Linked DNA regions of Methylococcus capsulatus. The protein of the gene in region 1 interacts with the protein of each later gene in a pairwise test. Links are inferred from orthologs where the notes say so. Each region holds a gene or a part of one and is shown in the gene's direction. Other genes may lie near its edges.

The links. Proteins that work in one complex are often made in the same cells at the same time.
Region 2: the proteins of N4J17_RS12580 (region 1) and N4J17_RS15590 interact in binary tests that used the Escherichia coli proteins (3 or more experiments, as listed by UniProt). The link is inferred for Methylococcus capsulatus from one-to-one orthologs.

What each region holds. Positions count from the first base shown.
Region 1 is NZ_CP104311.1:2,562,470-2,569,965, reverse strand. Bases 2,081-5,038 are described here. They hold N4J17_RS12580 (ATP-binding cassette domain-containing protein), read left to right. Parts: upstream 2,081-2,584; coding sequence 2,585-4,492; downstream 4,493-5,038. Other genes in these bases: N4J17_RS12575 (hypothetical protein), read left to right, coding at 4,511-5,014; N4J17_RS12585 (YcxB family protein), read left to right, coding at 2,081-2,563. In the rest of the region: def (peptide deformylase), read left to right, coding at 1-181; N4J17_RS12600 (hypothetical protein), read left to right, coding at 375-716; bfr (bacterioferritin), read right to left, coding at 1,395-1,865; more of N4J17_RS12585, read left to right, coding at 2,039-2,080; N4J17_RS12570 (YkgJ family cysteine cluster protein), read left to right, coding at 5,077-6,153; N4J17_RS12565 (RodZ domain-containing protein), read right to left, coding at 6,160-7,038; N4J17_RS12560 (zinc-ribbon domain-containing protein), read left to right, coding at 7,285-7,496. UniProt on the Escherichia coli protein: Genetic data indicate it may be involved in ribosome assembly or function.
Region 2 is NZ_CP104311.1:3,228,717-3,232,779, forward strand. Bases 1-3,372 are described here. They hold N4J17_RS15590 (2-oxoglutarate dehydrogenase E1 component), read left to right. Parts: upstream 1-358; coding sequence 359-3,172; downstream 3,173-3,372. Other genes in these bases: N4J17_RS15585 (trypsin-like peptidase domain-containing protein), read left to right, coding at 1-234; odhB (2-oxoglutarate dehydrogenase complex dihydrolipoyllysine-residue succinyltransferase), read left to right, coding at 3,138-3,372. Also shown: more of odhB, read left to right, coding at 3,373-4,063. UniProt on the Escherichia coli protein: E1 component of the 2-oxoglutarate dehydrogenase (OGDH) complex which catalyzes the decarboxylation of 2-oxoglutarate, the first step in the conversion of 2-oxoglutarate to succinyl-CoA and CO(2).

The sequences.
Region 1 (7,496 bases):
GGTATCCTGCCTGGACCACTGGGGCGAACCGCGGATCATCGAGGCCAGCGGCTGGTATGCCCGCATCCTGCAGCACGAGATCGACCACCTGCACGGCAGGCTCTACATCGACCGGATGGACCCGCGCAGTTTCACTACGCAGGCCAACTACGCCCGCTACGGTGACATCGAAACCGGCTGAGGGTGACGGCGGACTGCCCGGCCGGCAGCAGTACTACAACAGCACATGGAGCCAAGAACGCAGAGCTATTTGCGCAACGGGGCGGAGCTGGCATTAAGGCAATGGACGAACCGTGGCTCACCGCGCGCAAGGGCCGTTCAGCGGGTCAGCGGGCCCATGCTAAACTGCGACGCAAGGCGTTTCCGGGACGACCATGAGCGTAGCGCTACGACTGTACGAACAACTGACCGAGGCGGGCGAAGACAAGACGCGCGCCAAACTGATCGCGGAAGCCTTCGAGCATCTGGAGGACCGCTATCCCCAGTTGAAGGACGTGGCGACCGCCGGCCAGGTGCGCGAGACCGAATTGCGGCTGCAAAAGGAGATCAAGGAAGTCGAATTGAAGCTCCAGAAAGAGATCAAGGAGGTGGAAGTGCGTCTGACGCAGGCCATCCATCGCCAGACCCTCTGGGTGGTCGGTTCCGTCGGTGCGGTGGTGGGCGTGATAATGATCCGGCTGCTGGAATGGTTCCTCGCCCATCTGCCCAACCCATAGGGCAACGTCACTGAAGAGAGCTTTGGCAATGGGCGACCTTCGGCTGCAGAAGCCTCCTCGAGTTTCCGTCGCGGCAGCGACAGGGGCGCATCATTCGCGTCAGTTATGCCGCCATGAACCGGAGAGGCGACGCTGCCGAACCGATGCAGGCATCCCAATTCAAAGCGACGAAGGGAATATTCAAGTTGTCGGAATGGCCCGGTGCGGACCATGAAGAAGGGGCCAAGGTGACCCGTGTTTCGCCCGGATAGGGAAAACCCGAGCCCGCCTGCGAAAGCTGCATAGCTGCCCGCAGCGCGGCGCCATCACGTTCGGTATGAACCGAAGCGATACTCAGGCCGCCATGCCCTGCTGCTCGAGCATGGCGTTCTCCGCCTGGGCTTCCCGGATGAGCGTCTTGACTTCCAGCGCGCATTTTCCGCACTGACTGCAGGCGTCCAAACGCTTCCGCAACGTGCGCATATTGTGCACGCCATGGCGAGTGACGGCTTCCCGAACCTGGCGGTCAGTGACGTTCCTACAGATACAGACATACATAAGCATGGACCTCAAGACTGGGTACGAGCTTAGACTAGCAGAACTGAGAACGTTTCTCAAACAAGAATCGGAAAAAATTTTGTTTCCGAATCGGGACAACGGCATTGCCCCATCCAGCTGCCGACACGGCGCCTAAACCCTTCATTCCATTTGGCTTTGCAGATAATTCTCCAGGCCAATGCTCTCGATCAGCCGAAGCTGAGTCTCCAGCCACAGGCAGTGATCCTCCTCGGTGTCGTCGAGGAGAACCTGCAGGATACGCCGGGTCTCGTAGTCGCCCTTCTCCTCGCACAGGCCGATCACCTCGCGCAGATGGCCGATGACGGCGTATTCGACGCCGAGGTCGTTTTTCAGCATCTCCGGCACGTTCCGTCCGACGTGGATCACATCCCTGCCGACCACATCCGGAACCCCTTCCAGGAACAGGATACGCTGGATCAGCGCACCGGCGTGACCCTGCTCCTCCTGCATTTCGTGGGCCGCGTGCTCATGCAGGACATGAAATCCCCAGTCCCGGTACATCATCGCATGGATGAAATACTGGTCGATCGCAGCGAGCTCGCCCGCCAGCAGCCGATTCAGCGCCGTTATCACCTCAGGCTGACCTTTCATATCCCCATCTCCCGGAACGCCCTCTTCAGGGCTTTTGTGGTTGTCGTACGTAATTGAAACAGAATTACGTATACTAGTCAGCTCAAAAAACCCTGCCACAGTCGAACCTACGCCCGATCCGAGACGCAGGCAACAAGAAGACCACGACATCGGCGACCGGACCACCTGGACAAATGAACGAAATCGAGTACGAACTACGCGAACAGGACCTGCTGGCTTTCAGCGAGTATCAGATACGAGAAACCAAGGCCCTAAAGAAACGGCGGCAACGGCATCAGTCCACCATCCCGGCATTTTTCGTCGCCATTTCGCTGTTTCTCTGGTTCTATTACCAGGACATGGTGTCCGCGGCCTATGTGGGCATCATCGCGCTGGCCTGGGGCTTCTTGGTTCCCGCCTATATGCGCTGGACCACGCGCAAGCAACTGCTGGCCATGTACTCGGACGAAGACAAGCGCCGCATTCTGGGTCGTTACCGGCTGACTGTGGCCAGGGACGCGCTGATCGAGAAAAAGCTGGACGGCGAGGAAACCCGGATTCCCTGGAGTGAAATCCTGCGGATCGAGCTCACCGACAAATACGCGTTCATTTTCGTCGCGATCGACGAGGCTCTGATCGTACCGCGGGCCACGACCAATGCCGCCAAGCTGCGCGACTTCGTAAAGGCGGCGGACGAACGGATCGCTGCGGCGGACTGAAGCGGCTGCGCCTGTCTCACGATGATCGAGTTTCGCGAGGTCACCCTCAGAATCGGCGGCCGGATCCTGTTCGAGCACGCCTCATTCAACATCTTTCCCGGCCAGAAAGTCGGGGTGACCGGCGCCAATGGCGCAGGTAAGTCCAGCCTGTTCAAGTTGGTGACCGGGAGCAGGCAGACCGACGCGGGCGAAGTTCGGCTCCCGCCGAACTGGGTCATCGCCCATGTCGCCCAGGAAACGCCAACCGACACACGGGCGGTGATCGAGTTCATCATCGATGGCGACGCAGAGCTGCGCGAGGTCGAGCGTGAGATCGCCTTGGCCGAAACCTCTGGAGACGGCCTTGCACTGGCCCGAGCGCACGCCCGTTATGCGGCCATCGGCGGCTATCAGGCCAGGGCCAATGCAGCGCGGCTGCTCGCCGGTCTGGGGTTTGCGGCCGGCGATAGCGAGCGTCCGGTCGACGCCTTCTCTGGCGGCTGGCGCATGCGGCTTGCACTGGGCCGAGCGCTGATGTGCCGCTCGGATCTCCTGCTGCTGGACGAGCCCACCAACCACCTCGACCTCGATGCTATATTGTGGCTGCAGGAATGGCTGGCCGGCTATCCCGGCACCTTGCTGTTCATCTCGCACGACCGCGACTTCCTCGATGGTCTAGCCGACCACATCCTCCACATCGAAAACGGCCAAGTGGTTCTCAACACCGGCAATTTTTCCGCCTTCGAACAGGCACGGGCCCAGCGGCTGGCGCAGAACCAGGCGGCCTTCCACAGGCAGCAGGCCGAAATCGCCCGCCTGCAGGGTTTCGTCGACCGGTTCCGTGCCAAGGCGACCAAGGCGCGTCAGGCCCAGAGCCGGCTCAAACTACTGGCGAAGATGGAAGTGATTTCACGGGCCCATGTGGATTCACCCTTCGAATTCGCCTTCCGCTCTCCGGAAAAACTGCCCCGTCCGTTGCTGCAAACCGAAGATGTGACGGTGGGATATGAAGGCGTACCGCTCTTGGAAAAAATCGGGATGTCGCTGATGCCGGGCGACCGGGTCGGCCTGCTGGGTCGCAACGGCGCCGGCAAATCGACCTTGATCCGGCTGCTGGCCGGGTTGCAGCCGCCCTTGAGCGGTGAGCGCCGGGTTTCAAGCGAACTGCGGCTGGGATATTTCGCCCAGCATCAGCTGGAACTGCTGCGTCCCGGGGAAAACGCCGTGTTCCATGTCCAGAGGCTGGACGACAAGGCCTCCGAAAAGGACATCCGCGATTTCCTCGGCGGCTTCGGCTTCAGCGGCGAACGGACTTTCGACCCCATCGCCGGGTTTTCGGGCGGCGAGAAAGCCCGACTGGTACTGGCCCTGATCGTCTACCAGCGACCCAACCTCCTCTTGCTCGACGAACCAACCAACCATCTGGATCTGCAAATGCGGCTGGCGCTGATCCGTGCGCTGCAGGATTTCGAAGGTGCGGTCGTGCTGGTGTCGCACGACAGCTACCTGCTGCGCGCGGTGGTAGATGATTTCTTCCTCGTCGCCGATGGCGGGGTTACCCCATTCGACGGTGATCTGGACGACTACCGCGCCTGGCTGCGCAACCGCGCTTCCTCCACCTCCAGCGGAGCCGATGGCCACCGCGACGCGGGGGCGTCCCGCCGCGAAACCCGGCGGGCCGATGCCGAAAGACGACAGCGGCTCCGGCCTTTGCGCCTGCAGCTCGAACGTGCCGAAGCGGAGCTGGAGCGCTGCTCGAAGCGGCGGGAAGAACTCGAAGCCCAGTTGACCGATCCCGGCCTGTATGCCGCGGAAGCCAAGGACCGGCTCAAACGCCTGCTACTGGACAAGGCCGAGGCGGAAAATTCGCAGGTCCGCGCTGAAGCAGCCTGGTATGCCGCCAGCGAAGCGCTGGAACAGGCGCAGCTCCAGACCGACATGGCCTGCTGAATCCGGAGAAGACCCCGCATGCCGCTGATCCGACTGTTCATCGAAATCTGCCTGTTCCGCAAAGGGCCGCAGGATGTCCCGCGGTCCATGCTGCTGTTGTGGCTCACAGCGGCAGCCTACCTCCTGGTCGGCTTCATCCTGCTAGGGCTGGAAGTGGAATGGCTACCAGCCATCGTCGAATCAATGGCGGAATTGGCGATGCTCCTCGGGTTCGTATGGCTGTTGCTGGCTCTGTTCAAGAAAACGCCGCGCTGGCAGAAGACGGCGATCGCCATGCTCGGCAGCGACGTTGTCATCAGCGCGCTCGCCATCCCCCTGGTGGCCTGGACCTTGGCGGCGCCCGACGTTGCCGGCATCCATCTCATCCTCTTCAGCATGATGCTCTGGCATGTCGCCGTCGTCGCGCACATTTTCCGGCACTCCCTTTCCCAACCCTGGGCCACCGGCTTGCTGCTCGCCGTCGCGTACGTGGCGGGAAGCTACAGCGTGATGATGACATTGTTCCCCCCTTCGGCCGTTTGACGATATCGGCATTCCCCGCCTTAGGCTTCGTCCTTCTCAGTGCGCACATACGCTTCCGCTACATGACCGCTTTCCTGCGCCGCCCCCATCACAGTTACCAAGACCCCCTGGCGCGGATCTGGATCGCCTGTGCCGAAAACATAGGCTTCCGCGTCGCGCGCAGCCCGGAGGTGTACGCCTCCACGGACGGACGAGGCACGATCTTGATCGGCACCGACGACCTGCTCGACCCGGACGACTCCCTCGCCCAAATGATCTTCCACGAGTTGTGCCATGCGCTGGTGGAGGGCGAAGCCGGCGAGGCCCAAGTGGATTGGGGACTGGACAACACCAGCAACCGCCACCTGTGGCGCGAGCAAGCCTGCCTGCGGCTACAGGCCTATCTCGCCGACGGTGTGGGCCTGGGCGACTTCTTCGCCCCTACCACCGACTTTCGCGTCAAATTCTGGCCCAACCTCGGCGATGACCCGATGACGGCCCCGCCAGACCAAGGCGGCCGCCGCGAACCCTCCTGCGTCGCCGCCCGGCTGGCTGTCTGGCGTGCCTCGCAGCCACGCTGGGCGCCGCACCTTCAGGCCGCTCTGGCGGCGACCGCAGCCATCGCCCGCGTCGTTCCCCGCCATATCACAAGCGACGACGGGCAGCTGCCGTCCTTATGGGCTACGGTCACGCCCCCGCCCCCCATGCATCCCGCGGGCCATGCCGCCGTCGCTCGCTACCGGGTGGAGGCAGGCTGCACCGGCTGCGCCTGGTCATACGCCGGCCGCCGGGGGATGAGCTGCCGTCATGCGCAGAAGGCGCGCATCCCTCCCGATGCGCCGGCCTGCATGCGCTGGGAGCCTGCCGAAGACCTCGATTGCCTCAGTTGTGGCGCCTGCTGCCGGGAAGCCTACCAGGCAGTGGAAATATCGGCGCGCGAACCGCTCGTCCGCCTGCATCCCGAACTGGTCGTCTCCACCGATGGACGCCGGAAACTGCGCCGCGACGGCGGGCGCTGTGCCGCCCTAACGGGGGGTAACGCCCCGGCGGAATCCTATGCCTGCGGCATCTACCCGGACCGGCCGCGGACCTGCCGGGATTTCACCCGTGGCAGCGCAAATTGTCTGGATGCCCGCCGGCGGGTGGGTCTGTCGCTGTAGAAATGCTCATTGCCCGGTGCTCCTGGGTACGGAAAACCTCACCGAGACGCGATTGCTGGTATAGCCGTGATCGTAAGCCTTGCCGTTGTAATCCAGGCGGGTATCGGCCGGTCGGCCGAGCGTGACCCTAAACGGCGCCTTCCCCTGGACAGTTCTCACTTGGCCTTTGGCCAGAGTCTGAAAGAGCAATCTTTTCCCTTCCGCGTCGATCACGCTGGCCCAGGACTCCCCCGAGAAGCTCAGCGTCAGAGTATCCACCTCGGGCGGCAAGGGTTCCGGACTGGGCTGCGCCGACGGAGACGGCGCAACGACCGGTACAACGAGGGCTTCGACCGCCGCCGGGCTTGAAGCGGGTGGCGGCATACCGGAGGGAGACGGCGCCTCCTCCCGGTCGGCCACGGTGGCCCCGGTCCCGGCCGGTTCGGCCGGCACGGGTTTGGCAAGTCCGGCCGGAGAGGGGGCCGGCCCGGAGGTCTGGGACGAATGCCAGTACTGATAACCCCAGATGCCCGCAATCCCAACCAGGACCAGAGCCAGCGGACCGAACCAGGCAACCGGTCTGACCTCGCTCTGGGCATGCACCACCGGTTCCGGCTCCGGAGCCGGTCCCTCCCCTGCGACGCGGTTATAGGCGTCGACGATTTCCTGCTCCGGCAGATCCAGCAAACGTGCGTAACTGCGCAGATATCCGCGAACGAACGTAGGGGGCGGCAGACCGGAATAGTCGTCCCGTTCGAGTGCGCCGACGGTACCTACCGATAAATGCAGTTCGCGCGCCACCTTGTCGAGCCCCAGCTTGCGTGCCTCCCGGGCAGCCCGAAGCCTGTATCCCGCGCCATCCTCTCCCGGCCGGTCTGCGGGATCGTTGTCCAGCGTGTCACCCATGTCGTTGTTCCGCCGCAAAAACGAAATTACTTGAGCGCTTGCCCGTCGCCCCATTCAAACGCATCCGGTTACGGCTTGGCAAGTTCAATTCCGCCGTTCCCTGGCATGCAAGGCGCCACATGCCACGGCCTGCCCCGAGGTGTCAAAATAGCCGTACCGGACAACCACTCCGGCGTAAGGCTATGCAGTCTCCACTCCCAAAACAACAAAGGGCCGTTGGCCCGATTGCAGAACGAGGAGAAAACTATGGAACTCGGCACCTGTGTCCATTGCGGAACCCAAATCTCCGCGCAAGCAAACATCTGCCCAAGCTGCGGAAAAACGGTCGAATCAACCTCCAGTGAAAGCGAACCCCCAATCCGAAAGCTCCGCGGAAAATTCCAGGCCATCGGCATCCTGACTCTTGCCGCCGGCATCGTGGCCACCCTGGGCGGCGCCTGGTGGGGACCGGCGCTTGC
Region 2 (4,063 bases), 660 kb from region 1 along the record:
TGGCAACTGACCGGCTACGGCGCCAGGGCGAAGGTGACCATCGCCCTGTCCCAGAATGGCGGGAGGAAATGGAAGATCTTGAAATCCGGCACCAAGAATACCGGGAGCTGGAACTGGAAAGTCAAGAAGGGCCAGGTGACGTCCCAGGCGCTCATCAGGGTCTGTCTGCCCAGGACCCGGAAGACCCCGGCCGTTTGCGATGTCAGCGATGCCGTCTTTGCAGTCCAGAAGTGATGCCGGCCCGTCGCAAACCGATTTCCCACAATGTATCAGGTCTTGAAAGACCACCGCTTTGGCCCCCACAATTCCATCAGTATCCCCTCCGACCCGGCCGTGTCTTTGGCAAGGAACGCGTGAGATGAGCACTCAATCCGGACTATTTCCAAACAGCACCGCATTTTCCGAAGACAACGCCGGTTTCGTCGAAGCACTGTATGAACAGTACCTGCGCGATCCGGAAGCCGTGGCGCCGGACTGGCGCGAGAAATTCCGCGCCTTTCGCGAAAGCAGGGCGGCCGAACCGGTCACTCCGCTCCCAAGCGGCGATGTCGACCGCGCCGTGCGCAAACAGGCAGCGGTGGACCGACTGATCAACCAGTATCGCACGCACGGCCATCTGTCGGCGGACAACAATCCGCTCAAGCCGGCTTTGCCTTCGCGCGAGCTGGACCCGGCCCGCTATGGCCTCGACGCCAGCGACATGGACACCGCGTTCTACGTGGACGTTCTGCAGAGCGACGAGAAGCTGCCGCTCAGAGACATTCTGGACACCCTGCAGGCAACCTACTGCCGGCACGTCGGCGTCGAGTACATGCACATCATGGACTCCGAGATCCGGGATTGGCTCCGGCGGAAACTGGAAGGATCGCGCGCCCAAGACCGTTTCGACCGGGAACAGAAGCGGGAGATACTGCGCCTCCTCACCGCGGCCGAGGGCATTGAGAAATACCTGCACCGGAAATACGTGGGGCAGAAGCGGTTCTCGCTGGAAGGCGCCGAAAGCCTGATCCCCCTGCTCGACGAACTGATCCAACGCTGCGGCGCCAGGGGCACACGGGAAGTCGTGCTCGGCATGGCGCACCGTGGCCGCCTCAACGTCCTGATCAACATCCTCGGCAAGAAACCCGAACTGCTGTTTCGCGAATTCGAAGGTACCGTGAGCCAGGAAGGAGAGTCAGGCGACGTCAAGTACCACCTGGGGTTCTCCTCGGATGTGGCGAGTCCGGGCGGCCCGGTCCATCTGACCCTGGCGTTCAATCCCTCGCACCTGGAAATCATCGACCCTGTGGTCGAAGGGTCGGTACGGGCGCGCCAGGACCGGCTCACGGGCGATGCCGAGGCCGCCGTGGTGCCGGTACTCATTCACGGCGATGCCGCCTTCGCCGGCCAGGGCGTGGTCATGGAAACCCTCAACATGGCCGAAACCCGCGCCTATACCACCGGCGGCACGATACACATCGTTATCAACAACCAGATCGGCTTCACCACCAGCAATCCCTTCGACGCCCGCTCCACCCTGTACTGCACCGACGTCGCCAACATGGTCCAGGCGCCGGTGTTCCACGTGAACGGCGACGATCCGGAGGCCGTGCTTTACGTCACCCGGCTGGCCGTCGACTACCGCATGAAATTCCGCCGCGATGTGGTGATCGACCTGCTTTGCTACCGCCGCCATGGCCACAATGAAGCGGACGAACCAGCGGTCACCCAGCCCTTGATGTACCGCTTCATCCGCCGACATCCGCCGGTCCGAGCCTTGTACGCTGAACGGCTCATAGCTGAAGGCGTCGTCGCCCCGAACGAGCCGGCGCGAATGGATCAGGATTACCAGGACGCTCTCGCCCGAGGCGAGCCCGTGTCCAGACCGCTGCTCGGCGACTCCGCCGGCTATGTCAAGACCCGATGGGACCACTACCGGGGTACCGACTGGACTGCAGCGGCTGAAACCGGCCTGCCGATGGCGGACCTCGTCGCCATAGCAGAACGGATGACGGCACTGCCCGCCGGCTTCGAAGCACACGCCCGGGTCGAAGCGATCCATGCCGCACGCCGGCGGATGGCGGCCGGCGAACTTCCCGCCGACTGGGGATTCGGCGAGATCCTCGCTTACGCCTCCCTGCTGTGGGAAGGCCGCAATGTCCGCCTGACGGGCCAGGACGTCGGACGCGGCACTTTTTTCCACCGCCATGCCATCATCCACGAACAGCGTACCGGAGAGGTCTACGCCCCGCTCCAACACCTGAAGGCCGGCCAGGGGAGATTCGACATCTACGATTCGCTGTTGTCCGAAGAGGGTGTACTGGGCTTCGAATACGGCTACAGCAGCTCGGAACCCGACACTCTGGTGATCTGGGAAGCCCAGTTCGGCGACTTCGCCAATACTGCCCAAGTCGTGATCGACCAGTTCATCTCCTCCGGAGAAACCAAGTGGGGCCGACTGAGCGGGCTGACCCTGCTGCTACCACATGGCTACGAAGGACAAGGTCCCGAACATTCCTCGGCCCGTCTGGAACGCTATCTCCAGCTCTGCGCCGGCGACAATATGCAGGTCTGTGTGCCGACCACCCCAGCTCAGATTTTCCACCTCCTGCGGCGCCAGCTGCTGCGTCCGTACCGCAGGCCGCTGATCGTGCTGACACCCAAGAGCCTGCTACGCCACAAGCTGGCCACCTCCAGCCTCTCCGAGTTCGCCCAAGGTAGCTTCCGCTGCGTGATCGACGAGACCGACCGCCATGAACCGGCCCGGATCACCCGCCTCGTGCTGTGCGCTGGCAAGGTCTATTACGACCTGCTGGAAACCCGGCGGCGGTACCAGCTGAACCATGTCGCCCTGGTCCGCATCGAGCAGCTTTATCCGTTCCCGCGAAAGGACTTTCTGGCCATGCTGGAACGCTATCCCAATCTGCAGGAACTGATCTGGTGCCAGGAGGAGCCGGAAAACCAAGGTGCCTGGCATCAAATCAAACACCGTTTCCCCGGCATTCTGGACCGTTCCTTCGACATCGGCTATGCCGGTCCGCCGATGTCCGCCGCGCCGGCGGTCGGCCATTTCCGCCAGCATATCGAACAGCAGAAAATGCTGGTGGAACGTGCCCTCGTTCTTCCTGTCTCTCCCACTGCGACGACGGAAATAGCCCATGCGCATCGAAATCAGTGTTCCTCCTCTGCCTGAGTCGGTCAGCGACGCCACACTGCTGGACTGGCACAAGAACGTCGGCGAGACGGTGGGCAAGGGCGAAAACCTGGTCGACCTCGAAACCGACAAAGTGGTGTTGGAAGTTCCGGCCCCGGAGGACGGGGTGGTGGTCGAACTGCGGGGCGGCAAGGGCGATGTCGTGGTCAGCGGCCAGCCGATCGCCGTGATCGACACGGCGGTTCGGCCCGCCACACCCGCCGCCGCCAGGGCGACGGACAAACCGGCAGCGGTGCTGAGCCCGGCGGTACGCCGCTTGGTTGCTGAACATGCCCTCGATCCGGCGCTGATTCCGGCCAGTGGACGTGACGGACGGCTGACCAAACAGGATGTGCTGGATTTCTTGGAAACCAAACCCGCTGCAGAGAAGGTACGCCTGCCGCCCGGCGGGCGAAGCGAACGCCGGGTACCCATGAGCCGACTGCGCGCCAGGATCGCCGAGCGCATGCTGGAAGCCCAGCACCGGACCGCCACCCTGACCACCTTCAACGAGGTCAGTCTGCAGAAGGTGTTCGACATCCGCAACGCACACAAGGCCCGCTTCGAGCAGCAGCATGGCATCAAACTCGGCTTCATGTCGTTCTTCGTCAAGGCTTCGGTGGAAGCGCTGCGCCGATTTCCCATCGTTAATGCTTCCCTTGAAGGCGAGGAAATCGTCTACCATGACTATTACGACATCGGCATCGCCGTTTCCACGGACCGCGGGCTGGTCGTGCCGATCCTGCGCGATGCCGACCAGGCCGGTTTCGCCGGGATCGAGAAAGCGATCGCCGAATTCGGCCAGAAAGCGCGCAGCGGCAAGCTGAGCCTGGACGAACTCAGCGGCGGAACCTTCACCATCACCAACGGCGGCATCTTCGGTTCCATGCT